2 regions of the Peribacillus frigoritolerans genome follow, and region 2 is predicted to be linked to the other one. Evidence: a T-box and tRNA genes for the amino acid it is inferred to sense, from the RefSeq annotation. Region 2 holds a T-box; the other holds one or more tRNA genes.
The links. A T-box is a leader RNA that pairs with one kind of tRNA and senses whether it is charged. The one in region 2 lies ahead of pheS (phenylalanine--tRNA ligase subunit alpha), so its partner is inferred to be a tRNA-Phe.
Positions count from the first base shown of each region.

Region 1: it encodes a tRNA-Phe, which carries the amino acid that the T-box ahead of pheS (phenylalanine--tRNA ligase subunit alpha) is inferred to sense. The anticodon was not compared.

Region 1 is NZ_CP158190.1:4,949,026-4,956,001, forward strand. It holds gene menD (2-succinyl-5-enolpyruvyl-6-hydroxy-3-cyclohexene-1-carboxylic-acid synthase) at 1-173, opposite strand, end outside; gene ABOA58_RS24425 (isochorismate synthase) at 166-1,575, opposite strand; gene ABOA58_RS24430 (1,4-dihydroxy-2-naphthoate polyprenyltransferase) at 1,875-2,795, shown strand; gene ABOA58_RS24435 (TraR/DksA C4-type zinc finger protein) at 2,941-3,690, shown strand; tRNA gene ABOA58_RS24440 (tRNA-Glu) at 3,732-3,803, opposite strand; tRNA gene ABOA58_RS24445 (tRNA-Ser) at 3,807-3,897, opposite strand; tRNA gene ABOA58_RS24450 (tRNA-Asn) at 3,899-3,973, opposite strand; tRNA gene ABOA58_RS24455 (tRNA-Ile) at 3,986-4,062, opposite strand; tRNA gene ABOA58_RS24460 (tRNA-Gly) at 4,068-4,141, opposite strand; tRNA gene ABOA58_RS24465 (tRNA-His) at 4,146-4,221, opposite strand; tRNA gene ABOA58_RS24470 (tRNA-Phe) at 4,234-4,309, opposite strand; tRNA gene ABOA58_RS24475 (tRNA-Asp) at 4,333-4,408, opposite strand; tRNA gene ABOA58_RS24480 (tRNA-Met) at 4,415-4,488, opposite strand; tRNA gene ABOA58_RS24485 (tRNA-Ser) at 4,590-4,682, opposite strand; tRNA gene ABOA58_RS24490 (tRNA-Ile) at 4,704-4,780, opposite strand; tRNA gene ABOA58_RS24495 (tRNA-Met) at 4,791-4,867, opposite strand; tRNA gene ABOA58_RS24500 (tRNA-Ala) at 4,896-4,971, opposite strand; tRNA gene ABOA58_RS24505 (tRNA-Pro) at 4,989-5,065, opposite strand; tRNA gene ABOA58_RS24510 (tRNA-Arg) at 5,077-5,153, opposite strand; tRNA gene ABOA58_RS24515 (tRNA-Leu) at 5,163-5,251, opposite strand; tRNA gene ABOA58_RS24520 (tRNA-Gly) at 5,264-5,338, opposite strand; tRNA gene ABOA58_RS24525 (tRNA-Leu) at 5,347-5,428, opposite strand; tRNA gene ABOA58_RS24530 (tRNA-Lys) at 5,437-5,512, opposite strand; tRNA gene ABOA58_RS24535 (tRNA-Thr) at 5,533-5,608, opposite strand; tRNA gene ABOA58_RS24540 (tRNA-Val) at 5,619-5,694, opposite strand; rRNA gene rrf (5S ribosomal RNA) at 5,706-5,821, opposite strand; rRNA gene ABOA58_RS24550 (23S ribosomal RNA) at 5,940-6,976, opposite strand, start outside.
Region 2 is NZ_CP158190.1:4,011,218-4,018,193, forward strand. It holds gene pheT (phenylalanine--tRNA ligase subunit beta) at 1-2,309, opposite strand, end outside; gene pheS (phenylalanine--tRNA ligase subunit alpha) at 2,338-3,378, opposite strand; T-box leader at 3,437-3,678, opposite strand; gene ABOA58_RS19655 (TrmH family RNA methyltransferase) at 3,723-4,481, opposite strand; gene sspI (small acid-soluble spore protein SspI) at 4,604-4,813, shown strand; gene ABOA58_RS19665 (general stress protein) at 4,830-5,213, opposite strand; gene ABOA58_RS19670 (general stress protein) at 5,594-6,406, opposite strand; gene ABOA58_RS19675 (YsnF/AvaK domain-containing protein) at 6,575-6,976, opposite strand, start outside.

The DNA of each region.
Region 1 (6,976 bases), 940 kb from region 2:
GCCGAACGCTCATCCACATTAATATGAATTTCGATATCAGGATGTTCCACCAGCAACAAAGCCAAGGGTGTGGATCGTGAACCAGGGCTCACCACCACATGCTTCACCTCATTTTGTGCCAGCTCATCGACGAATGAAGCAGCATACGCTGTCAATGCATCTCGGTCATTCATTAAGATTTCCTCCTAAAGCACTTAACATCGGATTGAATTTAATCCCCGTTTCCCGGTATTCACTTTCGGGAGTCGAATCTTCCACTACTCCGCATCCGGCAAAGAGCGATGCCTCATTGTTCTGTATTAGTGCAGAACGTATTCCTACAGCGAATTCCCCGTTTCCATAAGTATCCACCCATCCTAAAGGACCCGCATAAAAGCCGCGTTCCAGACCTTCCATTTCCCGAATCCGGACAACGGCCTTTTCTTTGGGAAGTCCGCCCATAGCTGGTGTTGGGTGGAGATTCTCCACAAATTCAAAAATCGTGACACCTTCCTTTGATATACCGCGGACCGGTGTGTACAAATGCTGGATATGACGGTTTTTCATAAGTGTCGGTCCGGCCGGGACCATCACCTTTTCGCATACTGAATCAAAGGCATTGGATATCATCGATACGACATATTGATGCTCTTGTAAATTCTTTTGGTCATGAAGCAATTCTTCACCAAGACAAACATCTTCCTGTTCATCTTTCCCTCGTCCCATCGATCCAGCAAGACAGGTAGAAAAAACTTCATTTCCCTGTTTCTTAATCAAACGTTCAGGGGTGGCACCGACAAAACAGTCGCCACCAGCTTCCAAACTGAAAATATAACTCAATGGCTGCTCAGCAATCAATTGTTCAAGCACTTTCCCTGAATCGATGGAACGTTCAAAACCAAGTCGAAGCTCCCTTGCCAAAACGATTTTGTCAAGATCTGTCATCTTGATTTCCTGAACAGCCTCTGCGACCGTCCGCTTCCATTCCTCAGGTTCGACTTCCCTCTGCATAACCAGGGAATTTGCACCCAATTCATTGCCATCCAAGCTTTCGAAAAGGAAAGCTTCCCGTTCATTTATCATATCTATGAAGAGTTTTTCTGAATCATCAGGCGAACAAAGTAAGTTGGTCGTTAAGTAAGCTTGTTTACCCACTATTGACAGCATGAAGGCAGGTATATAAAAAAGGTTGTCCCCGAACTGATTCCAAAGGAGCGTACTGTCAGTTTCATAATCAAAAGAAAAGCCCCCAAACAGTAAAGGACCTGTCGCTTCTACATCGGTCACTCCTGTTTTGACAGCATTATTCTGCAGTTTGATCCAGCTCTTTTCGACTTCTCTATAACGTTCGGCATTCGATGCCGCTTTGAGTTTCTTAACATTGCCTAAACCGGTGATGGTTATTTCCTTTGCAGGGTCCTCCCAGAAAAAGCGTTCACCCGCGTACCGTTCTCTTCCAGCTTGATAAAATGAAAGGGGGTTGTTGCATTTAATCTTCTTAATATGACTGAATAGAACTTGATCATTCAAGTCCTTCGCCTTTTGTATAGCTGAAGCCAGTCCCTGAAACTGTTCAGTTTCCTCTGAGATAGCCAAAAAAATCCCCCCAAATGTACATTTTAAAAGCTTTTTAACCTATTTAAAGATACACCTCACTTGAACCTCATGTCAATAAAACGCCCCTTTACCGAACGATTCTTTCCTGCTTTTTTCCTTATTATATGAATCTTAGCGAATGTAGAGAAATACCCTTGATTTTGGAAATGGATCATCCAGGAATTCCAATTATCACCCTTACCCATTTTTCCAGCTTTTATTAGGATAACCTTTTGTGCAACATTTCAATATTTGTTATAATTTCGAGAGAACCAATAATGATTTTGAGGAGAGAAATAATGCAAACAGAATACGACGGACTTCCCCTTAAACGGACCTGGAAGATTTGGTGGGAGTTAATTCGTCCACATACACTAACCGCAGCTTTTGTCCCAGTCTTACTTGGAACTGTGATTGCACTTTTGGAAGATGGAGTGAATTGGTTACTATTCGCTGCCATGATGATTGCCAGTATCCTGATTCAAGCTGCAACAAATTTATTCAATGAATACTATGATTTCAAGAGAGGCTTGGATACGGAGGAATCCGTAGGCATCGGCGGCGGGATCGTCCGTCATGGAATGACCCCCAAACTAATCATGAGCTTGGCACTTGGCATGTATGCCATCGCCTTGATAATTGGAATCTATATCTGTGCCGCATCATCTTGGTGGCTTGCTGCAGTAGGACTGGTTTGCATGCTTGTCGGCTATCTTTATACAGGCGGTCCCCTGCCCATTTCATATACACCATTTGGGGAACTTTTTTCTGGATTATTCATGGGCTTTTTGATAATCTTGATCGCCTTTTTCATTCAAACCGGTGATGTTTCTTCAACAGCCATCTTAATTGCCATTCCAAGTGGGATTTTGGTCGGGCTTATCAACTTATCCAATAACCTACGTGACCATGATGGGGATAAGGCTCATGGGCGCAAAACGATGCCTGTAGTGATGGGCAGGAAAAACGCCCTGACATTCATGGCAATCATGTTCGCTTTCTCTTATCTATGGCTTGTTGGGCTCGTTCTTACCGGAAGCGTAACGGCCTGGATTCTTCTTGCCTTCTTAAGCATCCCGAAGGCCATGGCCGCAATCAAAGGCTTCGTAGGCAAAACGCAGCCGATCACGATGGTCCCGGCAATGAAAGCGACGGCCCAAACGAATACCTTCTTTGGTTTACTCATGGCCATTGGATTATTCATCAGCTATCTTATCTAATCTCCGAGGACTGAGCTCATCCGCTCAGTCCTTTTTCTATCTTCCGTTGCATATTGTTTTCCTATACTCCGATTCGGGTAATAGATAATACAACCATCCTACCAATATAAAATGAGATTTGGACTTTAGAAGGAGTGAATAGGATATGGCAACGAAACAACAAACGCAAAAATTAAAAAAGGAACTGCTTCAAGAAAAAAATGAGTTAAGTAGTAGAATTCAAAATGATGAACAATCTGTTCTGGATAAAAGCCAGACGGAATCCGTAGGGGAATTATCATCTTATGATAATCATCCTGCTGACCTAGGAACCGAATTATTCGAGATGGAACGGAATCAAGCACTCGATGAGCATGCACAATCAGAAATGGAGAAAATCGAGGAAGCATTAAAAGCATTGGAAGAAGGTTCGTATGGCCATTGTAAAACCTGCAATAGGGAAATCCCCATCGAGAGGCTTGAAGCGATCCCAAGCACCCTCTACTGTGTCGAGCATGCCCCAGAAGGGCCTACTGCACAAGAGCGACCAGTGGAAGAGGAAATACTGATTCCATCCAAGGGTGATCATTTTGAAAATCGTCATGGAAATGAAATAGTGGATAAAGAAGATAGCTTTGGTGATGTCGCCAAATTCGGTACATCCGAAACGCCATCTGATTACACCGGCGATCATGACAATTATAATGATCTTTATAAAACCGAAGATGAAACGGATGGATTTCCAGAAGACTATGAAGGATTTGCAGCTAATGATATCGAAGGGAAAAATAGAATGGACATACCGAACAAAAAGCAAAAGGAATATGAAGATACATTAGAAGAAGAAAATATCGATTCCCAGCTTGGAGACATTCCTTATAAACAAAAAGATAGTTATATCAATGAAAAGAAATGAAAAAAAGAAGCATACATGAATGTATGCTTCCTTTTTTGTTATGACCCGTACGGGATTCGAACCCGTGTTACCGCCGTGAAAGGGCGGTGTCTTAACCGCTTGACCAACGGGCCAAATGGCGGAGAAGGAGGGATTTGAACCCTCGCGCCGCTCGCGCGACCTACACCCTTAGCAGGGGCGCCTCTTCAGCCTCTTGAGTACTTCCCCATGGCTCCGCAGGTAGGACTCGAACCTACGACCGTTCGGTTAACAGCCGAATGCTCTACCACTGAGCTACTGCGGAACAATATGAATATGGTGGGCCTAAATGGACTCGAACCATCGACCTCACGCTTATCAGGCGTGCGCTCTAACCAGCTGAGCTATAGGCCCATATTTGGAGCGGGTGAAGGGAATCGAACCCTCATCATCAGCTTGGAAGGCTGAGGTTTTACCACTAAACTACACCCGCGAAATGGGGCGACTGATGGGAATCGAACCCACGAATGCCTGAACCACAATCAGGTGCGTTAACCACTTCGCCACAACCGCCGTAATAAGATATGGTGGCTCAGGACGGAATCGAACCGCCGACACAAGGATTTTCAGTCCTTTGCTCTACCGACTGAGCTACTGAGCCACATTTGTATTAAATTTAAAAAATGGCGGTCCCGACGGGAATCGAACCCGCGATCTCCTGCGTGACAGGCAGGCATGTTAACCGCTACACCACGGGACCTAATAATTGCGGGGACAGGATTTGAACCTGCGACCTTCGGGTTATGAGCCCGACGAGCTACCGGACTGCTCCACCCCGCGACGGTAATAATGAAACGATTTGCATCAAGTTTTCGTGTATATCGTTTTTTCGCTTCCTCTATGTAAGGTTGTTTAAAAACAACTTGCTGCTTTTAAAAAAATGGAGGAGGTAGAGGGATTCGAACCCCCGCGGGATTTGACTCCCCTGTCGGTTTTCAAGACCGATCCCTTCAGCCGAACTTGGGTATACCTCCACGGCTTTTAAAAAATGAATATGGTGGACCTTGTAGGACTCGAACCTACGACCGGACGGTTATGAGCCGTCTGCTCTAACCAGCTGAGCTAAAGGTCCTTATATTTATTGGTAGCGGCGGAGGGGATCGAACCCCCGACCTCACGGGTATGAACCGTACGCTCTAGCCAGCTGAGCTACACCGCCAATATAATATAAGTATCTGATTGAAAAATGGTGGAGCCTAGCGGGATCGAACCGCTGACCTCCTGCGTGCAAGGCAGGCGCTCTCCCAGCTGAGCTAAGGCCCCATTCATTAAAAATCACGTGGTCGGGAAGACAGGATTCGAACCTGCGACCCCTTGGTCCCAAACCAAGTGCTCTACCAAGCTGAGCTACTTCCCGCAATAAAAACATGGTGCGCCCGGCGGGAGTCGAACCTACAACCTTCTGATTCGTAGTCAGATGCTCTATCCAATTGAGCTACGGGCGCATATTATGATGGTGCCGAGGACCGGAATCGAACCGGTACGGTAGTCACCTACCGCAGGATTTTAAGTCCTGTGCGTCTGCCAGTTCCGCCACCCCGGCACATACGAAAAGTGGAGCGGAAGACGGGATTCGAACCCGCGACCCCAACCTTGGCAAGGTTGTATTCTACCACTGAACTACTTCCGCATGAAAGATGCGGGTGAAGGGACTTGAACCCCCACGCCTTGCGGCGCCAGATCCTAAGTCTGGTGCGTCTGCCAATTCCGCCACACCCGCATATAAAATGGTGAGCCATGAAGGATTCGAACCTTCGACCCTCTGATTAAAAGTCAGATGCTCTACCAACTGAGCTAATGGCTCGTGCTTGTACTATCTTAAAATGGTGCCGGCAAGAGGACTTGAACCCCCAACCTACTGATTACAAGTCAGTTGCTCTACCAGTTGAGCTACACCGGCAGGTGTAAAATGGTGGAGGATGACGGGATCGAACCGCCGACCCTCTGCTTGTAAGGCAGATGCTCTCCCAGCTGAGCTAATCCTCCATATAAAACCTGCTTGGCGACGTCCTACTCTCACAGGGGGAAACCCCCAACTACCATCGGCGCTGAAGAGCTTAACTGCCGTGTTCGGAATGGGAACGGGTGTGACCTCTTCGCTATCGTCACCAAACAATGTTAACATTTTTCAAGACATATATTATTATAACGTCTTTTTGAGAAAATGCAAGAAGAAATTTTCATTCCTTCAAAACTAGATAATAAGAAGGTATTTCATTTTTTAAAAAGCGTTGGTTAAGTCCTCGATCTATTAGTATCAGTCAGCTCCACATGTCACCATGCTTCCACCTCTGACCTATCAACCTGATCATCTTTCAGGGATCTTACTAGCTTGCGCCATGGGAAATCTCATCTTGAGGGGGGCTTCATGCTTAGATGCTTTCAGCACTTATCCCGTCCGCACGTAGCTACCCAGCTATGCCTTTGGCAAGACAACTGGTACACCAGCGGTGCGTCCATCCCGGTCCTCTCGTACTAAGGACAGCTCCTCTCAAATTTCCTGCGCCCGCGACGGATAGGGACCGAACTGTCTCACGACGTTCTGAACCCAGCTCGCGTACCGCTTTAATGGGCGAACAGCCCAACCCTTGGGACCGACTACAGCCCCAGGATGCGATGAGCCGACATCGAGGTGCCAAACCTCCCCGTCGATGTGGACTCTTGGGGGAGATAAGCCTGTTATCCCCGGGGTAGCTTTTATCCGTTGAGCGATGGCCCTTCCATGCGGAACCACCGGATCACTAAGCCCGACTTTCGTCCCTGCTCGACTTGTAGGTCTCGCAGTCAAGCTCCCTTGTGCCTTTACACTCTACGAATGATTTCCAACCATTCTGAGGGAACCTTTGGGCGCCTCCGTTACTCTTTAGGAGGCGACCGCCCCAGTCAAACTGCCCACCTGACACTGTCTCCCACCCCGATAAGGGGCGCGGGTTAGAATTTCAATACAGCCAGGGTAGTATCCCACCAACGCCTCCACCGAAGCTGGCGCTCCGGCTTCTCAGGCTCCTACCTATCCTGTACAAGCTGTACCAAAATTCAATATCAGGCTGCAGTAAAGCTCCACGGGGTCTTTCCGTCCTGTCGCGGGTAACCTGCATCTTCACAGGTACTATAATTTCACCGAGTCTCTCGTTGAGACAGTGCCCAGATCGTTACACCTTTCGTGCGGGTCGGAACTTACCCGACAAGGAATTTCGCTACCTTAGGACCGTTATAGTTACGGCCGCCGTTTACTGGGGCTTCGGTTCAAAGCTTCGCTTGCGCTAAC
Region 2 (6,976 bases):
TTCAGTGAGTAGGCAATGGATTTCTTGCCTTCCTCCATTCTTTCACCTTCGTATAAGTCAAAGATGCTTACTTCTTTCAGCAGCTTGCCACCAGCTTCTTCAATAATATCTTGAATGTCCCCGGCTTTCGTAGCTTGATCCACAACAAGCGCTATATCGCGTGTGGTTGATGGATAGCGCGGAATGGTTTGGTACGAAATCGGCGCGACTTCGGCTTCTGCCAATGCTTTTAAGGAAAGTTCGAAAATGTATGTTTCTTTAATATCCAAGTCTTTTTGGACAGTTGGGTGCACTTGGCCGATAAAGCCAATCACTTCACCATTCAATAGTATTTCCGCTGTCCGTCCTGGATGCATGTCGTTGATTTCCGCTTGGCGATAACTGATTTGATCAGCTAATCCAAGTGTGTCGAATAATGCTTCGATCACGCCTTTGGCTACAAAGAAATCCACTGGTTTCTTTTCACCTTGCCATAAATGTGACTCCCATAGGCCTGTGATTGCTCCAGCAATATGTTCTTTTTCTTCAGGCAGTTCTTGTTCGTCACGCTTAAAGAATACCGAACCGATTTCATACAGTGCCAGTGAATCAATTTGGCGAGCATTGTTATATTTCACGACTTCCAGCAATTGAGGCACGATGCTTAAACGCAGCTGGCTCCGTTCTTCACTCATTGGCATTGCTAATCGTATGGATTCTCTTGCTTCCAATGCGAATTGTGACGCTTTTTCCTGGCTTGTCAGTGAATAGGTCACCGCTTGATAAAGGCCTGCGCCTTCAAGTGTACGGCGTGCCTTCCGCCGTTTAATTTGATAGTCAGTCAATTGGCCTGGGGTAGCAGAACCGATTGGCAGTGTAGCGGGAATGTTATCATATCCATATAAACGTGCAGCCTCTTCGACTAAATCAGCTTCAATCGTAATATCGCCACGGCGCGTCGGCACTGTGATCGTGAATGTTTCATTGTCAAGTTCCACTCCGAATTGCAGACGTTTGAAGATTGACTCCACAACTGATACGGTCATGCTTGTGCCAAGAAGGGTGTTGATTTTTTCAAGAGTGATGTTAATGACCGCAGGTTCCATTGTCAATTCGTCAACTTCTGCTGCTCCTTGTAAGACTGTTCCGCCTGCATATTGTGCAATCAATTGTGCTGCACGTTCTCCAGCTTCACGAACACGGGCCGGGTCGACGCCTTTTTCAAAGCGGGCACTGGCTTCACTACGTAATCCATGGTCCTTTGAAGCTTTGCGAACTACTGTACCTGCAAAATATGCACTTTCAATAATGATGTTCGTCGTATCATTTTTCACTTCGGAATCCGCTCCGCCCATCACACCAGCAATCGCAACAGGCTCGCTGCCATTTGTGATCACTAAATGGTCAGGTGTCAAAGTGCGTTCCGCTTCATCCAATGTTACGATTTTTTCAGCATCCTTCGCTCTGCGGATGACGATTTCCTTTGAACCAAAGCGGTCATAATCAAAGGCATGGAGAGGTTGGCCGTATTCAAGTAAAATGTAGTTCGTGATATCCACCACATTATTATGAGGTCGGATACCTGCAGACATCAACCTAGTTTGCATCCAAAGCGGTGAGGGTCCAATCTTAACATCTTTGATGATTTTAGCAATGTATATCGGGTTATCTTCTTTCGCTTCCACTTTGACACTGATATAATCAGTTGCTTTTTCAGCAGCCTCTTCTTTCTCGACTACCGGCCATTTCACTTCCCGGCCTAGAATGGCTCCCACTTCGTATGCAACACCAAGCATACTCAATGCGTCGGAGCGGTTTGGAGTCAGCCCAAGTTCCAGCACTTCATCACTTAAACCAAGTTCCTCCAATGCATCTTTCCCTACTTCCACATCATTAGGGAAGACGAAGATACCTGTCGCATAATCCTTGGAAACAAGCTTGGATTCGAAGCCCAATTCTTGAAGCGAGCAAATCATCCCGTGCGATTCCTCTCCGCGAAGTTTCGCTTTCTTGATTTTGAAATTACCTGGAAGGACTGCGCCAACAGTAGCGACTGCGACTTTTTGGCCTTTATCTACATTCGGTGCTCCACAAATGATCTGAACGGGATTTTCGGCCCCGATATCAACTTGGCATTTATTCAATTTATCCGCATTTGGATGTTGTTCACGTTCTATGACATGCCCGATGACGACCCCTTTTAGCCCTTCACTTTTCTTTTCCACCCCTTCAACTTCAATGCCGCTTTTCGTGATTTTGTCAGCTAGCTCCGTCGCATTGATGCCTGAAAGGTCAACATAATCTTGTAACCATTTATATGAAACAAACATGGTAGGTCCTCCTTTTTAAAATAAAAATTTATGCTTCGTGATGGTTGAATTGTTTTAAGAATCGAACATCATTCGTATAGAAATGACGGATATCGTCCACACCGTACTTCAACATGGCAATCCGTTCCACGCCGATTCCAAATGCGAATCCAGAGTATTTCTTGGAATCGAAGCCAGCCATTTCAAGGACGTTCGGATGAACGATCCCGCCGCCAAGCACTTCGATCCAGCCTGTTTGTTTACATACGCTGCAGCCTTTACCGCCGCAGATTTTACAAGAAATATCCACTTCGACGGAAGGCTCCGTAAATGGGAAGAAACTTGGACGAAGACGGATTTCACGGTCTTGCCCGAATACTTTTTTCGCAAATACGTCTAGCGTTCCTTTCAGGTCGCTCATGCTGATGTTCTCATCGATGACCAAGCCTTCAATTTGCTGGAATTGGTGGGAGTGTGTCGCATCATCGTTATCACGGCGATAAACTTTTCCTGGGCAAATGATTTTAACAGGACCTTGACCTTTATGTTTTTCCATCGTTCTGGCTTGAACAGGTGAAGTGTGCGTACGCATAAGGATTTCATCCGTGATGTAGAAGGAATCCTGCATATCACGTGCCGGATGGCTTTTTGGCAAGTTAAGTGCCTCGAAGTTGTAGTAGTCGCTTTCGACTTCAGGACCTTCCGCAACGGTATAACCCATCCCGATGAATAAGTCTTCGATTTCTTCCACGACACGTGTTAATGGGTGTAGATTCCCCTTGTTTACCGGACGTCCTGGAAGTGTGACGTCAATCGTTTCAGTTGCTAGCTTGGCATTGACTGCCGCAGTTTCAAGCGCTTTTTGTTTCTCCTCGATCTTTGTTGCGATTGCTTCCCGTACATCATTGGCTAGTGCCCCGATTTTCGGGCGTTCTTCGGCAGATAATTTACCCATGCCGCGCAATACCTCAGTGATTGGCCCTTTTTTCCCTAAATAAGCAACACGGACTTCATTCAGTTCTTTTAATTCGGAAGCGGCGGCAACTTTTTGCAACGCTTCTTCCTGCAGTTCTAGTAAACGTTCCTGCATCATGTCTTCCTCCTTTATTTTCCTTTTGTAAAAATGAACACAAAAAAACCCCGATCCCTAAAGGGACGAGGTTTATGTATCGCGGTACCACCCTTATTAGTGCACAAACAAAAAAGCTTCTGCACTCACTTCATTAAAAATAACGGCTCTTCACCGGAACATTTTTCGGACAATCTGTCTTCCCAATGCCAACTCGAAAGGTGAATTCACTTAAGCAATGCCATAAAAATGCTTTCAGTCAAGGCATTTTCTCCCTGGATATGGTTAACTAAAGCTACTACTCTTTGTCATCGTTGTTTTCATTATAAAATTCTGTTTTATTATATTATAATTCTTCGGCCGTTTCAAATCGATTTTCGTAAATGGTACATTAAAATCCCGGCAGCGATACCCACATTCAATGATTCGCTTTTTCCGTAGATGGGAATATAGAGGTTTTTAGTCGTTTTCTCCAGTAATTCCTTCGATACTCCTTGGCCTTCATTACCGACCAGCAGGGCAAACCGGGAAGACTTTTCCACTTCCTCAAATGGCGATGCGCCTTCTAATGCCGTGCCATAAACCGGTGTGCCGCTTTGCTTCAGCTCATCGATGATTTCGGAAAGGTTCCCTTTAATGACAGGCATATGAAAGAGGCTTCCTTGCGTCGAACGGACCACTTTAGGATTATACAAATCAGCACACCCTTCGCCAAGTATCACCGCATCGATTCCAGCTGCATCCGCTGTCCTGATCATCGTTCCAATATTACCCGGATCTTGAACGGCATCGATCAACAATAGCTTATCCGGATTGATGGACGCCATGCTCGTTGATTTCTGCTCACAAACCGCAGCAATTCCCTGCGGGGCTTCGGTATCGCATATCGCCTTCATAATATCATTTTTCACATAAATGAGTTCTGTGCCTTCCACCTTAAAATGGGCAGGCATTTCAGTTTCTTCATTTATGATCACTTCCAAGACGATTTCTTCTTTTAAGGCTTCTTCAACTAGGTGAAAACCCTCGATTAAATATTTACCTGTTTTATCGCGTTCTTTTTTGGTCAAAAGTTTTTTCCATTGCTTAACTTGCGGGTTTTTTACGGATTCTATATATTTCAAGGGTAAACGCTCCTTTAACTTCACACTGATTTTCCTATTATAACGCAATTCACATACATATTGCATGCGAGTTTGTGAAATGCTATTAATGTCAGTCATTATGTGTTAGAGGAGGAATAATTATGAATTTAAACTTACGTAATGCGATCATCCAAAATGTATCTGGAAATTCGCAAGAGCAGCTGGAAGACACGATTGTCGATGCCATACAAAATGGCGAAGAAAAAATGCTTCCTGGATTGGGAGTATTATTCGAGGTCATCTGGCAAAATTCATCCGAGCAGGAAAAACAGGAAATGATTACTGCCCTTGAATCAGGATTAAAAAAATAACAGCCTTCAGAGGCTGTTATTTTTTTAATTTCGCTTCGCCAGCCTTAAGTTCTTCGATGGAGACTTCTTCATCAAGCAGCAAGATGAATTTTTTAGAGCCCACTTCTTCAAGCATCGCTTTTGTCTCATCATAAGAGTAGCCATATTTCGTGAAAAAGCTGCGTAAATCTCCAGATCCTTCATCTGTGAAGTAGTGGAAGATTTTTAAAAAAAGAGTGTCCTCCTTATCCTGATTGGCGATGATCAATATATCCGTATGTTCATTTCCAAGCTGCACATGATTTTTTATATCAGCTGCCACTGTCATTTGGGTGCCAGATACGCCTTTTGCTTTTAAGTCTGAAATTGCAGCAAGTAGTTCCGGATTAGAGTCAAAAACACCATATACGTTTTTTTCCATGTTTCTCCCCCTCCTTGTTACTTTACTTAAAATAAAATTCCTTTGTCATTATACCTTGCAGCTTTATCAATAAACAAGCAAATAGTCTATGGAGACGAACAAGGGAACCCTCTGCCTAAAGGGTTTTTATAAAAATAACAGCCTGTAGCTAACTCTAAGAAAATCGAGTTTGCCTGCAGTTTTATTAAAAAACGCTGCAGTTGATTTCAGAATCCGCCCCCTTTCCGCCGACTGTCTGCCAAGCCACATCAAAGCAAGCGGCTGCGGTGGCTCGGCTAGCCAGTAATTCGTCAGGAGGGTCGCACATTTCTTCAATCCAATAACGACTACAGTAAAAAAACAAACAAAAACAGCCTTATGCAGGCTGTTCTTGTTGCGTATTACAGATTGTCGGTATTGATTCGATTTTTGATGTATTCATCTTGTAAGCCTTCCTCTTGCTGTCCGCTGGCTGTCGGGCTCAGGGTCCGATCCAGTGATCCTTGAGCATCAAGGGCTTTGTCAGTATCGGCAGAAAACGGGTCTGCATGAGGGTCGCTAGCCAGTGTCCCTTCCTGAATCCCTGGTTTTTGCTTCTTGAATTTTTCTGTGGAATTCCCCCAGATTTCCCTTTCTTGAGCTCGCTTCATATCCAGCTCTTCATTTTCATAGATATTGGCGGAATTTCCGTGAAGCTCTTCGCTTCTTCCTGGCTGTGCTTCCATTTCCCTTGTTTGATAGGCATTCGCGGTTGTTTCCGGAAAAAGGTTCGGGTCCGGATTGTTCACCACCCCTGTTTTAAGCGGATTCTCTGCAGGTGCGCCCGTATCCTCGATGCGATTGGAAGTTATGTTCTCTCGTGCTGTTACGGTTTCCGATTCATCTATAAGAATGAGGAATTTTCCGGCCTCCACTTCATTTATATAAGCGGTTGCTTCACTATCGGCAAGCCCTAACTCACCTAGACGGTTCCTTATATCTTCAGAACCCTCGTTCAGGAAAAAGTGTTTCATTTTATCAATGAAGGATTCCTCGTTAGAGTTAGTAACGACTTCGACATCCGGATCATGCTTTTCATTAACGAAATCCAAATCTTCTTTCTTATCAGCCATTACCGTTATTTCCCCTTCATGAACCCCCTTTTCCTTGAGGGATTGTATAGCCTGGATCATTTCTCTTTCCGTATTAAAAACACCATATAACGTTTTTCCCATGCATATTCCTCCTCATTTTTCCGATATTTCTTCTTATGTGTATTTATACCCTGATGGGTGCCAATTAAACAAAAAGGTTTGCCTTCCCTAAGCTCGAACCTTTAATCAGCCTTTAAAAACCAAAAGGAAACCTGCAGTTTTTAAAACTGCAGGCCATTTCCTTCACGCTTAGAAGCGGTCGGTTCTACGTTCAGTTGCCTTTTTCTCATTCACGATCGATTCATCTGTACTATCAAGCTGGATATCTTCCTTTTTAAGAGTATCCTGAACTTGTTCCGTTTCTTGTACAGCATGTTTCTTGATGACAATTTCATCGGTGACAACCGGTTTTTTCGAAACTTCCAGTTTTTCTTCAACAACCGGGATTCGTAATGTTTCCCCATCTTCAATGGTTCCGGTTTCCCGATTCGCTTCACGTCCTGAAACCGATCTATGCTCAACTGTCACTTCTTCGTGTTCAACAGGGACATTGATCGTTTTATGCTGTTCATTGACTTCTTTATTAATGACGACTTCTCCTGTCTGAACTCTTTCTTTGTCAATGTTCAGCTGTTCTTCCCGAAGTGTAAG